Linked DNA regions of Vulgatibacter sp.. Each later gene encodes a partner of the first gene's protein in a complex. Links are inferred from orthologs where the notes say so. Each region holds a gene or a part of one and is shown in the gene's direction. Other genes may lie near its edges.

Region 1 (7,628 bases):
GCCCCCCAGCTCGATCAGCCGCTCGATCCCGGCGGCGAAGGCGGGGGTCGCCATCCACGCGGCGTAGCCCCGCATCGCCGGCTCCTTGAGCCCCGCGACCTCCGGCAGGTCGGCCTCCGCCCGCCCGCCGCCGAGGCTGTCGCCCATCCACTCGTAGGCGAAGCCCTCCGCCCGCATCGCCGCCGCGAAGGGCTGCCGGTTGAACCAGGGCTGCCTGCCGCTGGCGGGGATCGCCCGGACGTCGATGACCCCGCGGATGCCGTGGGCCCGGAGGAGCTCGAAAAAGAGGGGCAGGGTGCGCGTCGAGTGACCGATGCTGAAGAGGCGCATGGCCGGCACCCTACCATCCGGCCGCCTGCCCGACCCCGGGGAAAGGTTTGCCCGGGCGCGCTGGGAGACCGTATAAACACGCTGGGATTCTGCTCGAACGGAGTCGACGGACGTGATGCCCGAGCATGAAGGTCGAATCGTGCGGGAGGACGGCTTCACCGCCGTGGGGGGCATCCGCATCCACTACGAGGCGTGGGGTGCGGGAGATCCCGTGGTGCTCGTCCATGGACTGGGCGCCTCGGCCGCTGCCTGGCGCCGGGTGGCGCCCCAGCTCGCCGAGGCGGGCTACCGCGTCCTCGCGCTGGACCTGAAGGGCTGTGGCCTCTCCGCCAGGCCCCCCGGGGACTATTCGCGCAAGGCGCTCGCGGCGCTGGTCTGCGGCTTCATGGACAACCTCGGCGTGCGCCGCGCCCGCGCGGTGGTGGGCCACTCGATGGGCGGCGCCATCGCCCTCGAGATCGCCGCCACCCGCCCCGAGCGCACCGACCTCGTGGCGGTGATCGACGGGCAGGGGATCGCGAGCCAGCCCTGGCTCCTCCAGGCCGCCGCGCCGATGACGCCGCTGGTGGGAACCCTCGCCTCCAGCGTCACCGCCCTGAGTCCGGTGGCGCCGCGGCGCTTCTTCGCCCGCATCTACCTCAAGCGGATCTTCTGCGATCCCGCCGCGGTGACCGAGGAGCTGGTGGAGACCTACGCCGCCTCCGCCGACGCCGGCTACCAGCGCGCGATGTTCGCGATGCTCCAGCACATCGGCAATACCGACGACCTCGCCCGGGCGATCCGCACCTTGCAGGCGCCGGCGCTCCTCGTCTGGGGCAAGCAGGATCCGGTCTGCCCGGTGGCCCTCGGCCAGGAGCTCTACGGGGCGCTCCCCGACGCCGAGCTCCACACCCTCGACTTCTGCGGCCACTGCCCGCCGGAGGAGAGGCCCGCCGAGACTGCGAGCCTCCTCGTCGACTTCTTCGCCCGCCGCGGACCGCGGCCCGCACGTCGCGAGGAGGGCCGGGGCGGGGACCTGAACCGGCAGCTCGCCTCGCTCCATCTCTCTGCCTCCGAGCTGGCGGAGGCGACCCGTGAGGCGGAGCAGCGCCTCGAGAAGGCGAGCCGCGCAGCCCGGCCGCGCAAGAGCAGGAAGCGCGGGCCCGGCGGCGAGAACCTCCACTGAAATCGCCTGCGGGGCCCCGCTGCCCCGTGGGAGGGGACACATCGATGGCTTTGGCACCTTGCCGGCTCGGCGTGAACGTCGACCACGTGGCGACGATCCGCCAGGCGCGGCGCGCGACCTACCCCGATCCCGTCGCTGCCGCGACCTTCTCCGAGCTCGGCGGCGCCGACCAGATCACCGTGCACCTGCGCGAGGATCGGCGGCACATCCAGGATCGCGACGTGCGGGTGCTCAAGGAGACCTGCCGCACCCTCCTCAACCTCGAGATGGGCGCCACCGAGGAGATGGTGGGGATCGCGCTGGAGTTGAAGCCCGATCTCGTCACCCTCGTTCCGGAGAAGCGCGAGGAGCTCACGACCGAGGGCGGTCTCGACGTGGCCGGCGCCCGCGCCCACCTCGCGAAGGCGGTGGAGCGGCTCCGCGCTGCTGGGATCGAGGTCTCGATGTTCATCGATCCCGATCGCGCGCAGGTCGACGCCACGAACGCGGTCGGCGCCGACCGCGTCGAGTTCCACACCGGCCGCTACTGCGACCTGCCCCACCCCGAGCGGGCCGAGGCATTCGCCCGGCTGCAGCAGGCCTGCACCCACGCGAAGACCGCGGGGCTCGTGGTCGCAGCGGGACACGGTCTCAACTACGAGAACGTCATCCCCGTCGCTGCGATCCCCGAGATGGAGGAGCTGAACATCGGGCACGCCATCGTGGCGCGGGCGGTGCTCGTCGGCATGGAGCGCGCGGTGCGCGACATGGTCGAGCTGATCCGCTTCGCGCGCAGGTGAAGACGATGCGCGTGCTGGACGCAGCAGAGGCCCGCGAGGTCGACGCGGCGGCGATCGAGACGTTCGGCATCCCGGGCTTGCTCTTGATGGAGCACGCGGCCCGCGCCGTTGCCGACGCGGTGCGCGAGTGGCTCGCGCCGCGCGGCAGGGTGGTGGTGGTGGCAGGCGCCGGCAACAACGCCGGCGACGGCTACGCCGCGGCGCGGCTTCTCCAGGTGGCGGCGGCGTCCGTGCGGATCGTCTCGCTCGTGGAGCAGGAGCGACTGCGGGGCGACGCAGCCACCAACGCCGGGATCTGGGAGCGGCTCGGCGGCACGACGGAGGATTTCTCCGAGCAGGCGCTCGACGACGTCGGCCCTGGCGACGTGGTCGTCGACGCGATCTTCGGCACGGGCCTGCGCCGCGAGCCGGAAGGGGATTTCGCCGCGGCGATCGACGCGGTGAACCACGCCCGCAGCCGCGGCGCCCGGGTGGTGGCGGTGGATCTGCCCAGCGGCCTCTCCGCCGACACCGGCGTGCCGCCCGGCGCCGTGGTGCAGGCGGACTGCACCGTGACCTTCGGGACGCTGAAGCGCGGCCACGTCCTCCAGCCCGGCGCCGATCTCTCCGGCGAGGTGCGGGTCGCCGACATCTCCATCCCGCCGGATGCGCTGCTGGGGATCGGGCCGCCGGTTCGGCTCCTCGACAAGGCCTTCGTGCAGGGGCTCGTGCCTCGGCGCAGCGCCGATTCGCACAAGGGCAACTACGGCCACTGCCTGGTGATCGCGGGATCGTCCGGCAAGAGCGGCGCCGCCGCTCTCGCCGTGCGGGGGGCACTCGTCGGCGGCGCCGGGCTGGTCAGCGTCGCCTCGCGCCCCGAGGTGATCCCGCAGGTCCTCGGCCACGCGATGGAGGCGATGGGGATCGCGCTCCCGGGCGACGGCCCGCTCGGCCTCACCGACGTCGACGCGCTCCTCGAGGCGGCGCAGGGCAAGGCCGCGATCCTCGCGGGCCCGGGGATTCCCCGTGGCGAGGAGACCGGCGCCCTGGTGGCGCGGCTCCTCGCCGAGGCCGCCTGCCCGGTGGTCCTCGACGCCGACGCGCTCAACGCGGTGGCCAAAGCGACCGACTGCTTCCTCGATGCGAACACCGAGGTGGTGATCACCCCGCATCCCGGCGAGATGGCGCGCCTCGCCGGGATCCCGACGGCGGCGGTGCAGGCCGATCGGATCGGCGTGGCGCAGCGTTTCGCCAGGGGGCACCGCTGCACCGTGGTGCTCAAGGGCGCGCGCACGGTGATCGCCGATCCGGACGGCGCGGTGGCGATCTGCCCCACGGGCAACGCGGGGATGGCGACCGGCGGCAGCGGTGACGTGCTCGGGGGACTGGTGGCGGCGCTGCTCGCGCAGGGGCTCGCAGCCTTCGCTGCGGCGCGGGCCGGTGTCTACGTGCACGGCCTCGCTGGCGACAGGCGCGCAGCGGCGCGGGGCGAGATGGGCCTCGTCGCCGGCGACATCCTCGACGGCATCGCAGAGGTGTGGGCCACGTGGAAACGGTGAAGGCGAGCTTGCGCTTCTCCAGCCCGCAGCAGACGCGGGCCTTCGGCGCGAAGCTCGCGTCCCTGCTCCGGCCCGGCGATTTCGTCGGGCTCCAGGGCGACCTCGGCGCAGGCAAGACGCTGCTGGTGCGGTCGATCGCCGAGGGGGCGGGCGTGCCGAGCGAGCAGATCGCTTCGCCGACCTTCGCCATCGTCCATCCCTACACGGGCGGGCGGATCCCGCTCCACCACGCCGATCTCTACCGGATCGCCGACTACGACGAGCTCTACGCCACCGGCTTCCTCGATCTGGTCGGCGCGGGATCGGCGATGCTGGTCGAGTGGATCGACAACGTGCCCGACGCCGCGCCGCGCGAATGGCTGCGGATCGATCTGCGCCACGCGGGGCTGCGCACCCGCGAGATGGATCTCACCGGCTACGGGGCGCGGGGCGCAGCGCTGGTGGCGGCGCTCACCGCGGCTTAGGCGGCAGACGAGTCGCTGCGCTTCCGCCAATTGCCGAGTTGGAAGCGATGGAGGCGCATCTGTGCGTCCACGCCCACGATGCCGTCCACCGGCACCTCGATCCAGGCGTCCTCGAGGGAGACCCGCTCCGAGGCGATCAGCATGTGGTTGACCTCGGTGCCGGGCGCAGCAGGCGGCGCCTCGCAGGTGGGGCCGAAGCGCGCGCAGGTGCCGCGCTCGGGGCAGCGGGTCTTGTGCGTGGAATACCAGAGGGTGCGGCCCCGCCGGATCGCGAGCATCAAGCTGCCGTTGCCCACGAGGAAGGTGGTGGCCGAGGGCACCGCCGCGTCGGGGTCGGTGATGGCGCTCACCGTTCGCACCGTCTCCGCCAGGGCGCGGGCCGCGGTGGCGAGGGGCACGTCGCTCGTCGGATCGGGGGTGAGCCGCGCCAGCCTGCTGAGGAAGATGCCGAAGCAGCGCGCGCTGTCCGTGTCGCCGATCACCACGTGGGCGAAGGCGGCGTCGATCTCCTGCTCGATCCGCGCCTGGTGGCGGGCGAAGTCGGTCACCGTCCCGTTGTGGGCGAAGAGCCACGGGCCCCAGCGGAAGGGATGGGCGTTGTCGAGGGTGACGGGGCCGACGCTCGCCTTGCGGATGTGGGCGAGCACCGCGTGGGAGCTCACCATCTCCGCGTGGCGGGTGAAGGCCTCCTCGGCGTAGGCGGCGCCGGCGCCGCGGACCAGCTGCGGGGCGGCTCCGTCGTCGCCCCACCAGCCGATCCCCCAGCCGTCGGGGTGTTCACGGCTCTGGACCTGCAGCGCGTTGTTCTCGCGCACCAGGGAGCGATGGACGGCGGAAGGGCCTTGCGATCGAAATCCGAATAAGCGGCACATCTTTCTGCCCAACACGGTAACACCGCCGATCTCTCCCGCGAAGAGCAGGGGGACCCGCGTGAGTCTGTGCGCCCGTGGGGGAGGCAGGCAGGCGTGCGTTCACCTGGTGTGTCAATCATCCGGCGGGCGGACGCCGCGGGCCCGCGGGAAGGACGCCGCGGATCTCGCCGGCGAGGGAGCGGAGCGCGGCGCCGAGGGGGGAGCGCCTGCGCCAGGCCATCGCCAGGGTCCGGTGCGGGACCGGGGGCGCGAAGGGGCGCACGCAGAGCCCCCCGTGTTTCGCCTCGGCCTCCACCGCGATCGCCGGCAGGAGCGTGACGCCGAGGCCGGCGCCGACCATCTGCACGAGGGTGGCGAGGCTGGTGGCGCGGACGTCCGACTCGTCCACGGTCGCCCGGGAGCAGATGGCAAGGGCCTGCTCCCGCAGGCAGTGCCCGTCGTCGAGGAGGAGGATCCGCTCGCCTGCGAGCGACTCGGTGCGGAGCCTGCCGCGCCCCTTCGCCAGGGGATGGCCCGGGGCGGTGGCGAGCACGAAGGGGTCGGCGCCCACCGCCTCGTAGTCGAGGTCGCCGAGATCGGCCTCCAGCGCGAGCAGGGCGCCGTCGAGGGAGCCCTTCGCCAGGCCCTCCACCAGCGTCGGGGTCTTCTCCTCGATCCAGATCACGGTGAGCCGGGGGAAGGCCCTGCGCAGCGCCGGCGCCGCCAGCGGCAGCAGGTAGGGCGCGAGGGTGGGGATGACGCCGATCCGCAGGGTGCCCGCCAGTGGATCGACGAAGCGCCGGGCGGCTTCGGCGAGATCCCCGGTCTCGATCAGGATCCGGCGGGCCCGGGCCACGAGCTCCTGCCCGGCAGCGGTGAGGAGGACCCCGCGGCGGTCGCGTTCGAAGAGGCGCACGCCGAGCGCCCCTTCCGCCTCCGCGATCTGCGCGCTCAAGGAGGGCTGGGAGACGGCGCAGCGCGCTGCAGCGCCGCGGAACGAGGCCTCCTCCGCAACGGCGACCACGTATTGGAGCTGGCGAAGGGTGACCGGCAGGGGAGCGAAACGCATGATAGCTGCATCCTATCGAAGTCATTCGAATGATGTCATCGACGGAAGGGCAGGACGGACGCAAGGTCTCGGTTGTGAGAGAGGGAGGTGGACCGTCTTTCGAGACGGTCCGGGAAGGAATGGAAGCCATGGGTCTCGCAGCCATCGCCGGTATCAGCTCGGGGGCGCTGCACGCCATCGCCGGTCCGGATCACGTGCTCAGCCTCGCGCCGCTCTCGGTGGGGCGGAAGCGGGGCGCCTGGCGGATCGGGCTGCTCTGGGGCCTCGGCCACGCGCTGGGGACCGCCGCTGCAGCGGTGATCCTCTTCCTCGCGGTCTCCGCCGCAGACCTCCACGGCGTCGATTCGTGGGCGGAAGGGATCGCGGGGCTGGCGCTGATCGGCATGGGGATCTGGGGCCTGGTGCGCCGCCACCGCGCGCACCGTGGCTGCGAGGGCGCGATCACCGGCAGGAGCATCTGCACCGTCGGCCTCATCCACGGCTGCACCGGCGCCGCGGCGCTGCTCATGCTGCTCCCCGCTGCGGTGGCCGAGTCGGATCTGGTGCGCCTCGTCTTCCTCGGTGGCTTCTCGCTCGGCAGCACCCTCGCCATGGCGGGGCTCACCGCCGCGATGGCGGCGATGGCCGCACGCCGCGGCAGCCTGGGCGCCCTTCTCCGCGGCAGGCTGCCGGCGCTGGCCTCGGTGGGCTCGATGGCCCTCGGCTCCTTCTGGATCGCCGGGGCGCTCTGACCGATCAGCCGCAGCGCGCCGGCAGGTGGTCGGCGCGGTGCACGACCCTGCCGCCGATCACCACCACCCGCGCATGCGAGGCGGCCATGTGCCAGGCGAGGTGCTCCACCGAGCTCGCGCCGTGGACCACGAGATCCGCGCGGCGTCCCGGCGCGATCTGCCCCCGATCCTCGAGCCCGAGCGCAGCGGCGCCGCCGGCGGTGGCGGCGTAGAACGCCTCCGCGGCGGAGAGCCCGTTGCCGAGGCAGGCGAGGGAGAGCGCGAGCGAGTAGCTCTCGCTCATCGCGCTGCCCGGGTTGCAATTGCTCCCCAGCGCGAGGCGCACGCCGGCGTCGGCCAGGGCGCGCCCCGGCGCGTAGCGCGGGCATTTGAGGTAGAGGGTGGAGACCGGCAGGAGCGTCGCCGTCACACCTGCGGCGGCCATCGCCTCGATCCCCGCCGGCGTGATCTCCTCGAGGTGGTCGGCGGTGGCGGCGCCGAGCTCCGCCGCCAGCTCCGCGCCGCCACCGGCGGTGAGCTGATCGACGTGGAGCCGCACGCCGAGGCCGTGGGCCTTCGCGGCCTTCGCCACCTGCCGCGCTTCGTCGGGGGTGAAGGCGCCCTTCTCCACGAAGACGTCGACGAAGCGGGCGAGACCCTCCTCCACCACGACGGGGAGGAGCTCGGAGAGCATCCGCTCGATCCACGCGGAGCGATCGCCT
Region 2 (3,018 bases), on another replicon or contig:
GGCGGGACCCGCGCTCCGGCTTCTCCGGGAACCTCGCCGATCTCGGCCTCGTCGATCTGGTGCAGACCTGCGAGATCGGCCGCAAGACCGGCATGCTTCGCTGCGTCGACAAGCGTGGCCGCCGCGGCGCGGTCTATTTCCGCGACGGCAAGGTGATCGACGCGGAGATGGCGGGGCTGCGGGGCGAGCACGCCTTCTACCGGCTGCTGGAGTGGAGCGAGGGGAGCTTCGAGATCGAGTTCGGCCCGGTGGAGCGGGCCGACGCCATCGCGATGTCGGCGCAGGGTCTGCTCATGGAGGGCATGCGCCGGGCGGACGAGTGGAGCCGGCTCCTCGAGACGGCGCCGCCCCTCGACGCCGTCCTCTCGGTGGACCCCGAGCGCCTCGCCTCCATCGGCACCGGGGTGATCCCGGAGGCAGCGGCGCCGCTGCTGCCGCTCCTCGACGGCAAGCGCACGCTGCAGGCGGCGCTGGAGGAGGGGGCCCGCGACGATCTCGCCGCCCTCGGCGCGGTGATCGAGCTGGTGGGCAAGGGTGTCCTCGTCGCGGCGGCGCAGGCGGACGGCCCCGCGCCGCAGGAGCAGGCCTGGTTCGTGCCGCCCGTCTCCTCGAGCGTCGAGGCCCGGCCCGCGGTGGAGGAGCCGCGGCCTGAGGCTTCGGCGGAGCCGAGCGGTGTCTTCGATTTTCCCGCGCCTGCCCCCGGGCCGCGGTGGGGTGCCTCGGCTGCGGCGCCGGCGGCGGTTGCTCCGGCGGCAGTGGCCGCTGCGCAGGCCGCGCCGGTGGAAGCGCCTGCGCCGGTGGCGCCGGTGCCCATCCCCGCCGTGCCGAAGGTGGCGCCGCTGCCGCCACCGCCGCAGCTGCGCCTGGTGGAATTCGAGCAAGCCGTCGCCTCCCGGAGCAAGCTGCGCTGGGTGGTGCCCCTGCTCCTCCTCGTGGCCCTGGTCGGCCTCCTCGCCCTCGTGCGCCTCGACTGACCTCGGGCTGGGACAGCGGCGCCCGCGTGTTATAAGGCGCGCCATGCTGGTCCTCGGGATCGAGACATCTTGTGACGAAACCGCCGCCGCGGTGGTCCGCGACGGGCGGGAGATCCTCTCCGACGTGGTCTCCACGCAGATCGAGATCCACCGCCGCTGGGGCGGGGTGGTGCCGGAGCTCGCCTCCCGCAACCACGTGCTCCAGGTGATGCCGGTGGTCGACGAGGCGCTGGAGAAGTCGGGCGTCACCCTCGACGAGATCGACGGCATCGCCGTGACCAGCGGCCCCGGCCTCATCGGCGCGCTCCTCGTCGGTGTGCAGGTGGGCAAGTCGATTGCGCTGGCGAAGAAGAAGCCGATCGTCGGCGTGAACCACCTCGAGGGCCACCTCCTCGCCGTGCGCCTCGGCGCCGACGCGCCGGCGCCGCCCTTCCTCGGCCTCGTCGTCTCCGGTGGCCACACCAGCCTCTACGCGGTCCGTGACTACGGCGATTACCGGCTCCTCGGCGCCACCCTGGACGACGCAGCGGGCGAGGCCTTCGACAAGGTGGGCAAGCTGCTGGGCCTGCCCTATCCGGCGGGGATCGTCATCGATCAGCTCGCGCAGACGGGCGATCCGAAGGCAATCAAATTTCCCCGGGGCCTCACCAAGCGCGCGACCCTCGACTTCTCCTTCTCGGGCCTCAAGACCGCGGCGATGTACCACCTGCAGAAGCACGGGATCCCCGAGGGGCAGGCGCTGGCCGATTTCTGCGCCAGCGTGCAGGAGGCGATCGCCGACGTGCTCACCCGCAAGGCGGTGAAGGCGGCGAAGGAGGCGGGGTTGCCCCGGCTCGTGCTTTGCGGCGGCGTCGCCGCCAACAGCAGGCTGCGCGCGCTTGCGGTGGAGCGCGGCGCCGAGGCGGGGATCGACGTGCACGTGCCCGAGAAGCGGCTCTGCACCGACAACGGCGCGATGATCGCGGTGGCGGGCTACGAGACCTTTCGCCGCGGCGGCGGGCCTTCCGGCCTCGACCTGAACGCCAATCCCGCCTGGAGGCTGTAGATGGCAGAGAGCCCTTCCGCGATCCTGCGCCGCCACGGCCTCCGGCCGAAGAAGGCGTGGGGCCAGAATTTCCTCGGCGACGACTACCACCTCTCCTCGATCGCCGACGCCGCGTCGGTGGGGAAGGGCGCCGCGGTGGTCGAGCTCGGCGCGGGCCTCGGCCACCTCACCCGCCACCTCGCCGCTGCAGGGGCCCACGTGATCGCGGTGGAGCGCGACCGCGACCTGGTCCCGATCGTGCGCAGCGAGATGGAGGGGCTCGACGTGGAGGTGCGCGAGGCCAACGCCGCCACCGTCGATCTCTGCGCGATGGCGCAGGAGCAGGGGTGCAAGCTCACGGTGGTGGGCAACCTGCCCTACCACCTCTCCACCGAGATCCTCTTCCACGTCGAGGCGCAGCGCGCCTGCATCGACAGAGCGGTCTTCCTCCTGCAGAAGGAGGTGACCGAGCGGATCGCCGCCGCGCCCGGCGGCAAGAGCTACGGGATCCTCTCCGTGCTCCTGCAGCTCCACGCCGACGTCGACGTGCCCCACCACGTGCCTGCCGGCGCCTTCACCCCGCCGCCCGACGTGGAGAGCGCGGTGGTGCGCCTCGTCTTCCGCGAGGCGCCCCGCGCCGATCCCGGCGACGAGACGCTCTTCCGCAAGGTGGTGAAGGCGGCCTTCGCCCAGCGCCGCAAGACCCTGGGCAACGCCCTCAAATCCGCCAGGCTGGTGGAGCCCGAGGCGCTCGCCGCCGCCTTCGCGAGCACGGGGATCGATCCGGGCCGCAGGGCCGAGACCCTCTCGGTGGAGGAATTCGCCGCCCTCACCCGCACCCTGGCAGCCGGGCGGGCGCAGGCCTGACGCCCGCCTGCCGATCGCCCCGGGAGCCGCCACCTTTGCAGGGATGGAGACGCTCCGCGGCAGGGTGGTGGTGATCGCAGGCGCCTCGAGCGGGATCGGGCGGGCGACCGCTCGCCTGCTCGGCGCCGCAGGGGCCCGGGTGGTGCTGGCAGC

Evidence for each region. The genes of interacting proteins can lie anywhere in the genome.
Region 2: the proteins of tsaE (region 1) and tsaD are in contact, whole or in part, in a crystal structure (PDB 6N9A), measured with the Thermotoga maritima proteins. The link is inferred for Vulgatibacter sp. from one-to-one orthologs. Residues at the interface, in WP_004082108.1 of Thermotoga maritima: Leu37, Gly38, Lys46, Lys57, Val59, Lys60, Ser61, Thr63, Phe64, Thr65, Leu66, Met67, Val69, Pro71, Tyr82, Arg83, Leu84, Asp86, Asp88, Phe89, Asp93, Ile128, Asp130, Glu131, Arg134; in WP_004082750.1 of Thermotoga maritima: Cys10, Asp11, Arg49, His50, Leu82, Gly84, Gly135, Gly136, Glu154, Thr155, Leu156, Asp157, Asp158, Ser159, Glu162, Asp165, Lys166, Arg169, Leu170, Tyr175, Lys213, Thr214, Leu217, Tyr218, Gln221, Arg222, Asn324.

Annotation. Positions count from the first base shown.
Region 1 is NZ_JAWLCN010000014.1:43,086-50,713, reverse strand. What follows is about bases 2,534-5,533. They hold tsaE (tRNA (adenosine(37)-N6)-threonylcarbamoyltransferase complex ATPase subunit type 1 TsaE), read left to right. Parts: upstream 2,534-3,790; coding sequence 3,791-4,276; downstream 4,277-5,533. Other genes in these bases: ACESMR_RS22020 (LysR substrate-binding domain-containing protein), read right to left, coding at 5,264-5,533; ACESMR_RS22025 (class II glutamine amidotransferase), read right to left, coding at 4,273-5,148; ACESMR_RS22035 (NAD(P)H-hydrate dehydratase), read left to right, coding at 2,534-3,812. Outside these bases: ACESMR_RS22050 (DUF488 family protein), read right to left, coding at 1-330; ACESMR_RS22045 (alpha/beta fold hydrolase), read left to right, coding at 446-1,495; ACESMR_RS22040 (pyridoxine 5'-phosphate synthase), read left to right, coding at 1,540-2,274; more of ACESMR_RS22035, read left to right, coding at 2,280-2,533; more of ACESMR_RS22020, read right to left, coding at 5,534-6,196; ACESMR_RS22015 (hypothetical protein), read left to right, coding at 6,325-6,927; hutI (imidazolonepropionase), read right to left, coding at 6,932-7,628. UniProt on the Escherichia coli protein: Required for the formation of a threonylcarbamoyl group on adenosine at position 37 (t(6)A37) in tRNAs that read codons beginning with adenine.
Region 2 is NZ_JAWLCN010000001.1:212,694-215,711, forward strand. The notes cover bases 88-3,018. They hold tsaD (tRNA (adenosine(37)-N6)-threonylcarbamoyltransferase complex transferase subunit TsaD), read left to right. Parts: upstream 88-1,017; coding sequence 1,018-2,019; downstream 2,020-3,018. Other genes in these bases: ACESMR_RS01015 (response regulator), read left to right, coding at 88-974; rsmA (16S rRNA (adenine(1518)-N(6)/adenine(1519)-N(6))-dimethyltransferase RsmA), read left to right, coding at 2,020-2,865; ACESMR_RS01030 (SDR family oxidoreductase), read left to right, coding at 2,909-3,018. Outside these bases: more of ACESMR_RS01015, read left to right, coding at 1-87.